DNA from 3 places in the Pseudalkalibacillus sp. JSM 102089 genome. Region 1 is predicted to be linked to each of the others. Evidence: riboswitches for the same ligand, from Rfam matches in the RefSeq annotation. Region 1 holds a riboswitch; each other region holds the start of a gene.

Region 1 (4,208 bases):
AAGGCTTCTTCTTCCATAAGCCCAATATGGACAGCTATGCCTGCTTTCTTTAGTTTAGTTACACCATTTCCTGCGACCAGGGGATTCGGATCTTGACTTGCAATAAATACCTCTTTGACTCCCGCTTGAATTAAAGCATCAGCACAAGGAGGCGTCTTTCCATGATGACTACATGGCTCCAGTGTCACATAGGCAGTACTCCCACTTGCTTGATTGCCCGCCATCTTGAGTGCTTGAATTTCGGCATGGCCTTCTCCAGCCCTTAAATGAGCTCCCATCCCCACGATACGCCCACTATTAACAATGACGGCTCCTACGGAGGGATTCGGACGCGTTTGACCTAACGTACTTCTAGCCATATCGATCGCTGTTTTCATAAAATCCGTATGATTCATCGTATTTACTCCTGTTCCACTCTCCATTATTGGTTGAGAAGGAGAACAAAAAAAGCCTCCCAAAACACAGCTGTGCTGGGAGGCAAAAGTATATGCCAAATAAGCCTTTTGAATCTATGATTCAAAAGGAAATTGGTCACTTTTATTCCTTCTCCCATCCAGACTATACTGTCGGTTCTGGTTTCTCACCAGATCCACCGTTTGCTTACGCAACCGGGTCACGGACTTAGCTAGCATAAGCTAGTCATCACCGCCGGTTGGGATTTTCACCCGACCCCGAAGGAAAGTATTAAGTTTTTAAGAGTCTGATCTATTCTTCGTCCCAGACTTTTACTTCTTTCATTACGTCACCCTGTTTAACGCGAAGAACCGTATCCATTCCTTCTGTTACTTGACCAAAAACGGTATGAACGCCGTCTAGGTGAGGCTGAGGTTCATGAACTAGGAAAAACTGACTGCCGCCCGTGTTTTTACCAGCATGTGCCATAGACAATGAGCCTGCTACGTGTTTATGAGGGTTACCTTCTGTTTCACAGTCAATTGTATATCCTGGTCCACCCATTCCAGAACCTGTAGGATCTCCGCCTTGAGCAACAAAACCTGGGATTACGCGGTGGAAGTTCACACCGTTGTAGAAACCTTCATTTGCAAGTTTCTCAAAGTTAGCAACAGTGTTAGGTGCTGCTTCTGGATAAAATTCAATTTCAATAACTTCTCCATTTTCAAATGCAATTGTTCCTTTTTTCATAAATAAATCCTCCTGCACTAACAATTTTCTTAAAAGCTCTTTCATTATAGCACAGACTGAAGCTGTTCCATATCATTTATGCTTTTCAACTATTATTTTGATATAATCGCTTGTTTTAATGGCAAATCATGTCGAACTAAATCCTCGTATGACTCTCTCTCAACAACAAGGTTTGCCTCACCATTTTCAACAAAAACTACAGCCGGTCTTGGTAATCTATTGTAGTTATTTGCCATGGAATAACCATATGCCCCCGTTGAAAAAACAGCCATTGTATCGCCAGCAATCGCTCGCTGTAACTGGCAATCCCAAATTAACATATCACCTGATTCACAGCACTTTCCTGCTACAGAGTATAGGTGATCTTTTGCTTCATTCATTCGATTTGCTATTGTGGCTTCATATTTTGCCTGATAGAGAGCAGGGCGTAAATTATCCGTCATCCCTCCATCTACAGCGAGGTAATGTCTCAACTCTGGAACATTTTTGTGTGAACCAACCGTATATAACGTTAGTCCAGCTTCTCCTACTAGTGAACGCCCAGGTTCAATCCAGATCTCAGGCATGTTCATTTGCCCTGTTACCTGATTTCTGATTGTTTCAATCATAGCTTCAATGTAGTTCCCTACTGGTAGTGGGTGATCTTCGCTCGTATATCGGATTCCAAATCCTCCACCAAGGTTAAGGACTTCAGGCTCAAAACCATAGGCATCGTACCATGTTGTAAGATAGCTATAGATCTTTTCAATCGCCATTACAAAGCCATTTGTTTCAAAAATTTGTGAGCCTATATGACAATGAAGTCCAAGAAGATGAATAGCACTCATTTTTGTTACATCCAATATCGCGCGTTCTACCTGACCACTCTGTAAATCAAAACCAAATTTGGAATCTTCTTGGCCTGTTAAAATATAATCATGCGTATGTGCTTCAATACCTGGTGTTATACGCAGCAGCACATTAGCTTTCACATTTTTTTCTTCTGCAATTTGCTCAAGTAGAGATAATTCGTAAAAATTATCAACAACGAAGCAACCTATTTCTGCATCAAGCGCCATTCTAATTTCAGATTCACTTTTGTTATTTCCATGAAAATGAATGCGCTCCACGGGAAAACCCGCCTTCAAAGCAGTATAAAGCTCTCCACCGGATACAACATCTAAACTTAATCCTTCTTCTTCTGCAAGTTGGATCATTGCCATACATGAAAAGGCCTTACTAGCATAAGCTACTTGATAGTTTACATTTTCACGTTCAAAGGCACTTCGAAACGCCCTTGCTTTATCTCGAATCATGGCCACGTCATAAACATATAACGCAGTGCCAAATTTTTTTCCTAATTGGACCGTATCGATCCCTCCAACTGTTAGATGCCCCTCTTCTGAAATTGCAGATGTACTGTATAAATTCACAATCATTTCTCCCCTCTCGCTTATATAAATGCGAGCTCCCTCCACACAATAAGAAAAACAGCCAACTTTATAGATAGGCTGTTTTTCTCCGTATCCTCACGAGTTGGATTAGCTCACCACTGAAAGAAATCCATCCTCCAGTGACAGTCTGCAACTTATTCAGCAGCAGCCCAGCAAGAAAAGAATGGGTCCTTTCTCACTTCGGCAAATTGACCTTTCTGATATCGTCTTCGCATTCCATTCTATGCTCAGATATCTTACTCATTCGTTTTGCGCCTCTATCCCCATTACGTTCAATGAGGTCTATTCGATTAAGAAATAAATTATCATACTTTTTAAGATTCGGCAAGTGGTTTGTCCGGCTGCTTCGTTTCATTCTGGGGCTCTGTAATACTTGGACGCAGTTTTGTCAAAGGAACAGAAACGCGAATTAGCACTTGAATAAACGCTTTTGCATTAAAAGGAATGAATGGCCATAAATAAGGTGTATTTAATGGCTTTAAGGCGACTAGGAAGAGAATAATAGCTGTCACGCCTATTATATATCCTGGAACTCTGAAGAAAAAGACAAGGAAAAGTAGTAATAATCTAACTAGTTTGTTCGCTATTGATAACTCATAACTGGGCGTTGCGTAAGAACCTATAGCCGCAATAGAAACATACAGAATAACTTCTGGCACAAATAATCCTACATCGATAGCAATTTGACCAATTAATACAGCTGCAATTAAACCCATCGCTGTAGAAAGCGGGGTAGGCGTATGAATGGCGGCCATTCTCAGCGTTTCGATCCCAATTTCTGCAAGAATGATTTGAATAAATATCGGTACATTCGTTTCATCATTTGGCCCAATAAAATCAATCGATTTAGGCAACAACCCTGGTTCATATACCGCCAATAACCACAGGGGAAGTAACAATAGCGCTGCTAGCATTCCTCCAAAGCGGACCCATCTCAAGAATGCACCAGGTAATGGAGCTTCCCTGTATTCTTCTGCATGTTGAACATGGTGGAAAAAGGTTGTTGGTGTAATAATAACACTCGGAGAAGTATCAACGATAATTAAGACATGCCCTTCTAACAAATGGGATGCGGCTACATCTGGCCTTTCCGTATATCGTACAAGTGGAAAAGGATTTCCCGCCTGATGCACTAAAAACTCTTCGACAGTTTTATCAGCCATAGGAATACCATCAATATTAATTTCTTTTAGTTTTTTCTTAATGATTTCTACTAAGTTTGGGTTAGCTACATCCTGAATATAAGTGATACACACATCCGTTTTAGAACGCTCTCCGATTTGAAATATTTCATTACGCAAACGACCATCTCTAATACGCCTTCTAGTAAGTGCAGTATTCTCAATAATATTTTCTGTGAAACCGTCTCTAGAACCTCTAATCACTTTCTCAGTGTCTGGCTCCTGAGGCGTTCTACCTGGATACTTTCGAACATCAATAATGTAAGCAATCTCTTCGCCTTCCATAAATACAGCGATCAGTCCAGAAAGAACTTGATCGACGACCTCATCGAACGTCTCTACTTTTGTTACTTGCTGATGGGGCAAATGATTATGGATAACTTGCTCGAATTTAACGGTCAAGCGATGATGATCATCTAATTCCATCAATTCACGCATGATCTCAACAATG
Region 2 (4,208 bases), on a different contig from region 1:
CCTGTTTGTCCAGGATCAACCGTTAATTTCAAATAATCATTGAAGAGGAATGCTTCTGTATCAGAACCCCAACTTTGATTAAATGCAAAATAGCTATAAGAGATGGCCCACGCAATAATTACCGCGTAGTATGTGGAGATGACGAATGCAACGATAACGCCCCACCACCCTAGCCATTCCATTTTCTTATTCATTCTAAAGAATGAAAGTGGTGCGGACCCACGGAATTTATGACCCAATGTAAATTCAAGAATAAGAATTGGAATTCCGGCTGTTAATAATGCAAATAAATAAGGAATAAAAAATGCCCCACCACCGTTGTCATAGGCTACGGCCGGAAATCTCCAAATGTTCCCTAGACCTATTGCTGAACCAACTGCGGCTAAAATAAAACCAGCCCTTGTCCCCCATTGCGCACGATTTTCCAAATAAATTACCCCCTTAGACAAATGTTAACCTTTTTCACCATAAGCCCCCTTCCAGAAAAAGGTTAAGACTTTTAAGTAAATTCAGATTATTTTGTTTATAGTATATCTAGTACGTATGTCCTTGTCAAAACAATCTTTTTACATTTTTCGTATGAATCGTTCAATTTTCTATATAAATCTCTCCTTTTTTGTGAAAATACATAAAAAAAACAGGAGGAATATCCTCCTGTTTGATTAATGATTTGCCATTTCAACTGGTCTGTTGGCATATTTTCCTTTTAGCATGAAAATTAATAATCCGAATAGAATCGCTGTTGCCACAAGACCAAGAATGGAACTACCAGTAAAGCCAAGAACCAAATATCCTAGTATAGAAATACCTGCAACGAGCAATGCATAAGGCAACTGGGTCATCACATGATCGATATGGTGACTACCTGCGCCTGTGGAAGAAAGAATCGTTGTATCCGAAATTGGTGAGCAGTGATCTCCAAATACAGCTCCTGCAAGAACAGCGGCAAGTACAGGAAGCATGTAGGTAGGATCCGTAGCAGCGGCAATCTCTCCTGCGATCGGAAGCATAATGCCAAATGTTCCCCACGAAGTTCCCGTTGCAAACGCCATAACACCTGCAAGTAGGAACAAAATAGCTGGTAAGAAGCCAATCACAATATGGTCATTAACAAGTCCTGCAAGATACTTACCAGTTCCTAGCGAGCCGATAATTTCAATCAATGTCCATGCAAAGAAAAGAATGTATACGGCTGGAAGCATTGATTTAATGCCTTCCCAAATTCCTTTTCCAAGAACCGCTCCACCCATTCTTTTTGGAAAGAAGAAGAGGAGAGAAGTTATAAGTCCAATAATTCCACCATAAAGGAGAGAAGCAGCAACGTCTGTATTTTCAAAGACAGACAAAGCTGTCACGGCTGTATCCGTTCCGCTAACAGCCTGGATTCCTGTAATGATCATAAACGTAACAGTACCAGTAATTAGCATAATAATGGGCCATGCAAGATCAGCTACTTTCCCCTTCTCACTTTCAGGTAGTCCAGATGTTTGACCAGGTACGGCACCTTGATTCGGATCAAGCACTTCTCCTGTTTTCTGTGCACGGTCTTCATGTACTCTCATCGCCTTAAGATTAATGTCAAAATAACTAACAAAGAACACCATCGCCAGTGCGAAGAGAGCATACAAATTCATTGGAATCATTCTGATAAAAGCTTCTAACGCGCCAACACCTGTAATGCTATGCGTTGCTAATACACCACCAATTAACGCGATGATATAAGCCCCCCAGCTTGAAATAGGGGAAATAATACACATTGGTGCTGCAGTTGAATCAATGATATAGGCAAGCTTTGCCCTTGAAACATTGTGCCTGTCCGTAATCGGTCTACTAACGTTTCCAACTGCGAGCGAATTAAAGTAATCATCAATAAAAATAATAATACCAAATACCGCTGTGACAATCTGGGCGCCTACTCTTGTTTTCACGCGTTTCATGGCCCACTCGCCAAATGCGCGACTTCCACCTGAGATCGAAATAAAGGCCGTCATCATACCTAATAAAAGTAGGAAGAAAATAATGTACATGTTCCAAGTATTTAAACCACCGCTCTCGGAATCAATGAAGATCCCTTTTACGATTGTATAAATTTCTTCTAATGAATTTGGTACACTCCAATTGTTGATCATTAGCGCACCAAGAATAATGCCTACTCCTAGAGAAGGAAGCACTTTTCTAGTCACCACTACCATTAGCAAAGCTACGAGTGGTGGAATAATGGATAGAACTGAATTCTCCATGAATATCCTCCTAATAAATGATTGGTCATCATAACCGGAATGGACGCCTATCCCTCAACCTTCTTGTCGTGTTTGTATGCAAAAAAGCGAGCAATGATAGGATTGGTCCTATCATTGCTCGCTTCACCGAGTCAATGTTAAGTGTCCACCCCGATCAGTAGTTCTCCATTACAAGTTAGACTCATAATGACAGTTCGACACTTCTTCAATGTCGCCCCAACATAAATAATGTGACCGTTATTTATGCTTCGGCAGATCTCCCTTTCGATGCTGATCATTGGTGTCATTCTCCCAACACGTACTCATGAGGATCTGCTCCTCTACCTCATCGTATAAGATAAGGAACAATATTAAGTTCAGTTTTAAAGTATACCTTACTTTCGTTGTTTGTGCAATTGTAGATTGTTCCAGAGATATTTCTATTAGAAAGGAACTATTTTCTTATCTATCGACATTTAACAATGACGATGAATAATGGGGTTCCTTGTCTTAATCGGGCTTTGGCAAAACGATCGATGGATTCCCACCATTTCCATTATCACCATTATAATAATAAGGAACGTCTCCCTGAATAAATAGATCCCCGATTTTTACGGAGTTCGACACCTCAGTATTCTTTGTAGAGAAAGGGATAATTACGTTCATCTCAACTTTAATATTGATATACACCTCAAGATACGTGTTGTTAATTCCCGTTTCTTTCACCTTTGTATCAATATTAGAAACCACATCTCCAATCATTTCAAACCGCACTGGAATCCTCGGTCCAAAATTTGAGAGAAGAACATTATTTGTAGCCATCCCTAAAGGTATAGAGTATACGATTCCTTGTTGATTTTCGGTACCTTCGTAATCGATATCTATATCATTCTTAAAGGTTTCCAGCTTATCTAAATCACCAGCTTCAACATAATCTAAATAAGTTTGAACTCGTTCTGTGGCCTCTGAAATCAATCGATTATAAACTTGCGAGTTAAAGCTATAACTTGGTACTTTTTCGGAATCATTACCATGAACGATAATTAAATTCTCAACGTCAATACCGTCTGCGATCTTCTTTGAAATGGCATCATTTATTGCTTGCGCAGCAACTTGACGTGTTTTTGTTTCAGCAATACTGATTAAGCTTGGTTCAATTCCTTTATTAACAATCCATAATCCTTGAACCGTAGTAAAGATAAAAATAATAAAGGAGATGACAAAAACATATCGAAAGGGAAGCGGTCCCTTTCTAAAGAATTTTCTGCGAGTTCGAAACAACGTGAACCCTCCCTTCTCTTCTTCATGTATATGCCATGGAGAAGAGAAGTATGGACAATTTCCTAGAAAGAGCCAAAATCAAGCTACTAGATGTGTCATAATCGAAAAGAAAGCCGTAGCAAGTGCTACGGCTTTCTTCACATCATCTTAAGCATCGCGTCTCTACCCTTAGTTCCAATCGTAATGCCTCGCGCTTCTGCTTCAAGCGTAACAGATTCGAGCGGTGCATCAAGCAGTTGTTCAATAGACCGTACACCAACAGCTCTTCCTGCGATAATCTTTCGGTCGCTTAACTTTTCATTAAGTAAGGCTACATCGAGTGCGCCGCACATGATATACCCATTGTCATTCATGACCGCTAGAAAATTCGTTTTCGGAAGCTGCATACTTACCGCTATAAAAGGATGACCGTCAATCAAGATTGGTGACATAGTGATCACGTCATTCCCGCCTCCTGACCTGAATGAATATCACTATATCTATATGAGACAAAGAGCATGTTTGACAATCAAACGCTGAAAATTTTAATGTCTATTTTCTAAACGCCATGCAAGGAGATCTCGAAGCATTTCAGGTAAAAAGTATTTCTTTTTAGCATGCTTCATTTGAGGATAGAATTTCCCAAATGTGAACATATCAGCCGTCGCAACGGCATATTCTTCATCAGAAACAAGCTTCTTTCCGTTGTGAAAAACATCTGTTACATGA
Region 3 (4,208 bases), on a different contig from region 1:
AAGTTCTTATTCCTGAACTTCTTGGAAGTGAACAGCCGGCTGTTTTATATTGGACTGGAAAAGAAATGGCCAGGCAATTCCCGCTCTCCACTCGAGAAGAGATCGAGGATTTTTTTCAGCGTGCTGGATGGGGTAAATTATCAATTGCACAAGAAAAAAAGAATGAAGTAACGTTTGATCTTCAGTCAGCTCTTATCACTGAGCGAAGAAGTACTAGTCGAAATGCTTGTTATCAACTTGAAGCAGGTTTTCTTGCTGAACAATATCAAAATATGCTTCGTTGCATCGCTGAAGCCTATGAAACTGATAAAAAGAATGAAATTCAATTCACAGTAAAATGGGACCCAAAAGATCAGATTGAATAAAAAGGAGACCACATGTGGTCTCCTTTTTGATTACATTTGTTTAACAGGGGTTCTTTCATCTAGTTGAAATTTATCGTGTAGCGACTCAATAGCATAAATCATTTTGTCTTCTGGAACGATCGTTGACACTTTGATTTCTGATGTACTCACCATCTTCATTTCTACCCCGTGTTCAGCAAGCACTTCAAACATTTGTGCCGCAACACCAGGGTTAGAAATCATACCTGATCCTACTATCGATACCTTAGCAAGTTCTGATTCGTGATAAATATGTTCGTAGGGAAGTTTCACTTTAATGCGACGGAGCACATCAAGAGTTAATTCAAGAGAGGCAGTTTCAATTGAAAATGAGATACTCGTTGTATTTTTCTCTCCTGTACTTTGAATGATCACATCTACATTAATACCATTTGCCGCAAGAGATGAGAACAAGGAAGGAAGTGTTGTAATCTCATTCGGCAAACCCGAAATTGTTATTTTCGTTACGTTACTTTCAAAAGCCAGACCTCTAACCACCAAATTTTGTTCCATTGATACGACCTCCTCAATTAGCGTTCCAGGTTCATTCGTAAAGCTCGAGCGGACCTCAAGCAAGATGTTATAGTTTTTTGCAAACTCAACCGCTCTAGGATGTAAGACACCAGCCCCAAGGTTAGCAAGTTCAAGCATTTCATCATAAGAAATCGTAGAAAGCTTTCTTGCACCCTTCACATATCGAGGATCTGTCGTATACACACCATCTACATCTGTATAAATTTCACAACGATCCGCTTTAAGAGCTGCTGCAATCGCCACAGCTGTTGTATCGGAACCACCTCGCCCTAGCGTTGCGATGTCAGACGTATCAGTTAGCCCCTGGAATCCTGCTACTATCACAATTTTTCCCTCAGCAAGGTGTTGATTCATACGTGAAGCATCAATATCGAGGATTCTTGCATTGCCGTGTAGCGACTCTGTTTTAATTCCTGCTTGCCAGCCAGTCAATGAAATGGCATCGTACCCTTCTTCATTTAATGCCATTGAAAGAAGCGCTGTTGTCACTTGTTCTCCAGTCGTTAGAAGCATATCAAGCTCTCTTGCAGACGGTGTAGCTGTTATCCCTTTTGATAATCCTAAAAGCTCATCCGTTGTTTTGCCCATCGCTGAAACAACCGCAACAACCTCATCTCCATTATTTACAGCTTCCATAAGCCTTTTGGAAACATTTTTGATTTTCTCAACATCTCCAACAGACGTGCCTCCGAATTTCAATACGCGTAGTCCCACTCTCTCCATCCTTTCTTTCATGCAGCTCGTTATCCCTCATAGTGCGTTAATATCGCACGTTACAAACACTCACTAACTAAGAGTCGAAATGGATATTAAAAACTCGGCCACTCACCAGATTGAAATAGCGATAGCCTTCATTTTTTTATACTTTAAACCTGTAAAGCGTTTATTAAAGTATAAAAAAACAACAATGAGAAAAACCTCACTGTTGTTTTCAGAACAAATCCAAGAAAACGTCCCTTTGTGAGATAGTTCTCCATCCAATTCCCGGGTAGGTATTGGATGACAGCTCTGCACTTATTCAATACAGATCCAGCTTCAGACGGATAAGCGTCTTTCCACTTCGGCAAATCCCCCTTTCAGCTCCTATCACTGAGTCTTAACACTCTTCAGTAAGCTTACTGTTGGTTTTTGCGCCTCTACCATCACTTCAACTTTCGAAGTGTGGAACTATTAAATTTCACTCATTATAACGAACTTACGTGAATGCCGCAACATGTTCTTACAAATTAGTTTGATTGACTTTCAAATCGAGCGATTACTTCCTCTGCAACATTCATTGGTAGTCCTGCGTTGTGTAAGTCTTCAACGCTCGCTTCTTTCATCTTTTTAATCGATCCAAAATGATTTAGCAGCTTCTTTTTTCTCTTCTCTCCGATACCGGGAATATCGTCAAGACTTGACTTAAGCATCGATTTCCCTCGAAGCTGTCGATGAAACGTAATCGCAAATCGGTGTACTTCATCTTGAATCCTTTGCAACAGGTAGAATTCCTGACTATTTCTTGGTAGATAAACAGCCTCTGGAGGATCACCAATAAGAAGATGAGACGTTTTATGTTTCTCATCTTTCGTCAGCGAACAAACCGGTATGTCTAGACCAAGCTCATTCTCGAGCACATCCTGTGACGCCTGTATTTGAGCTATTCCGCCGTCAATAATAATTAAATCAGGAAGCGGACCATTTTCCTTAAGCATTCTTGAATATCTTCTTCTCACAACCTCTTTCATAGAACCTACATCGTTTGGTCCTTCCACAGTTTTGATTTTGTACTTGCGATACTCATTTTTCTTTGGCTTTCCATCAAGAAAAACAACCATAGCGGATACAGGGTTCGTTCCCTGAATGTTCGAGTTATCAAAAGCTTCAATTCTAAGTGGAGCTTCTATATTAAGCTTTTCTCCCAAGTTTTCAACAGCATCAATCGTTCTTTTCTCGTCGCGTTCAATTAATGAAAATTTCTCATTAATGGCAATGGTCGCGTTCTTCATTGTAAGCTCCACAAGCTCTTTTTTCTTGCCTCGTTTTGGCTGATGAACAGGAATTTGTAGAAGTTCTTCTACCATCTGAGCATTAACCTCCTGAGGAAGCAGTACTTCTTTTGGCTTAGGATGATTTTGTTGAAGATAGAACTGACCGATATAAGTTAAAAAATCTTCTTCGGCATCATTATAGAAAGGAAAAAGAGAAACATCTCTCTCAATTAACTTCCCTTGTCGTACAAAGAAAACTTGAACACACATCCATCCTTTGTCGAAACTATAACCGAAAATATCCCGATCAATACCATCGTTAGATTGGATCTTTTGCACTTCCATAACTTTATCAATATGAAACATTAAATCGCGAAACTCTTTTGCTCGCTCGAAATCCATGTTCTCAGATGCTGTGGTCATCTTTCTTTCTATGTCTTCTTTAACTTCCTGGTGACCTCCGTTTAGAAAACGCGTAATCCCGTCAATCATCTCTTTATTTTGCTCTTTAGACACGTCGTTGACACATGGAGCCAGACACTGGCCTATATGATAATAAAGACAGACGCGATCAGGCATTTTACGACATTTACGTAAAGGATATAGTCTGTCCAAAAGCTTCTTTGTTGCACTAGCTGCATAAGCATTCGGATATGGTCCAAAATACTTACCTTTATCTTTTTTTATTTTACGTGTCGTAATTAAGCGGGGCTGTTCTTCTGCCGTTATTTTTATATAAGGATAGCTTTTATCATCTTTAAGCATCACATTATATTTCGGATCATGTTTTTTGATTAAATTAAGTTCAAGTATAAGAGCTTCAAGATTTGTGGAGGTTACGATATACTCAAAATCACGTATTTCACTTACAAGCCGCTGCGTTTTTCCGTCGTGTGATCCACTAAAATAAGATCTGACTCTATTTTTTAGCACCTTTGCCTTCCCAACATAAATAATCGTTCCCTGGCGATCTTTCATTAAATAACACCCGGGCTGGTCAGGAAGGATCGCTAGCTTATTTTTAAGATGTTGTTCCATGCTGCCTCACCTCACTACTCCTTTTCAAGGCGTATCTATGTTCCCCTCTCATTGTAACACATTACCTCAATTTTCTATTATCTTAAGAACTCATATAAAACAATGTCATGATAGACAGGATCATACAATATGGAGGAATGGAATTCTTTGACCTTTTTGATTTGACCATCCATCGATATATTTTGCTTCTTAAATCCATCGAGAACCTTTCCTGTTAAAAATACGCGATGGTCATCGTAATATTGAAGATCAGATAGAAAGTTTGAATACGTATAAATTTGTT

Evidence for each region. A riboswitch is a leader RNA that binds a small molecule or an ion and turns the genes downstream of it on or off. The one in region 1 is predicted to bind lysine.
Region 2: linked by a shared signal. The riboswitch ahead of ABVF21_RS17510 (Na+/H+ antiporter NhaC family protein) and the one ahead of lysA (diaminopimelate decarboxylase) in region 1 are both predicted to bind lysine.
Region 3: linked by a shared signal. The riboswitch ahead of ABVF21_RS10795 (aspartate kinase) and the one ahead of lysA (diaminopimelate decarboxylase) in region 1 are both predicted to bind lysine.

Annotation. Positions count from the first base shown of each region.
Region 1 is NZ_JBEWYW010000008.1:76,935-81,142, forward strand. Features, by position in the region: gene ribD (bifunctional diaminohydroxyphosphoribosylaminopyrimidine deaminase/5-amino-6-(5-phosphoribosylamino)uracil reductase RibD) at 1-395, opposite strand, end outside; FMN riboswitch at 538-683, opposite strand; gene ABVF21_RS16465 (peptidylprolyl isomerase) at 706-1,143, opposite strand; gene lysA (diaminopimelate decarboxylase) at 1,236-2,555, opposite strand; lysine riboswitch at 2,657-2,844, opposite strand; gene ABVF21_RS16475 (spore germination protein) at 2,891-4,208, opposite strand, start outside.
Region 2 is NZ_JBEWYW010000009.1:85,518-89,725, reverse strand. Features, by position in the region: gene ABVF21_RS17515 (sodium-dependent transporter) at 1-428, opposite strand, end outside; gene ABVF21_RS17510 (Na+/H+ antiporter NhaC family protein) at 663-2,240, opposite strand; lysine riboswitch at 2,391-2,571, opposite strand; gene yunB (sporulation protein YunB) at 2,730-3,500, opposite strand; gene ABVF21_RS17500 (YunC family protein) at 3,638-3,931, opposite strand; gene ABVF21_RS17495 (bifunctional metallophosphatase/5'-nucleotidase) at 4,025-4,208, opposite strand, start outside.
Region 3 is NZ_JBEWYW010000004.1:31,503-35,710, reverse strand. Features, by position in the region: gene ABVF21_RS10800 (YslB family protein) at 1-365, shown strand, start outside; gene ABVF21_RS10795 (aspartate kinase) at 396-1,631, opposite strand; lysine riboswitch at 1,876-2,064, opposite strand; gene uvrC (excinuclease ABC subunit UvrC) at 2,144-3,925, opposite strand; gene ABVF21_RS10785 (hypothetical protein) at 4,003-4,208, opposite strand, start outside.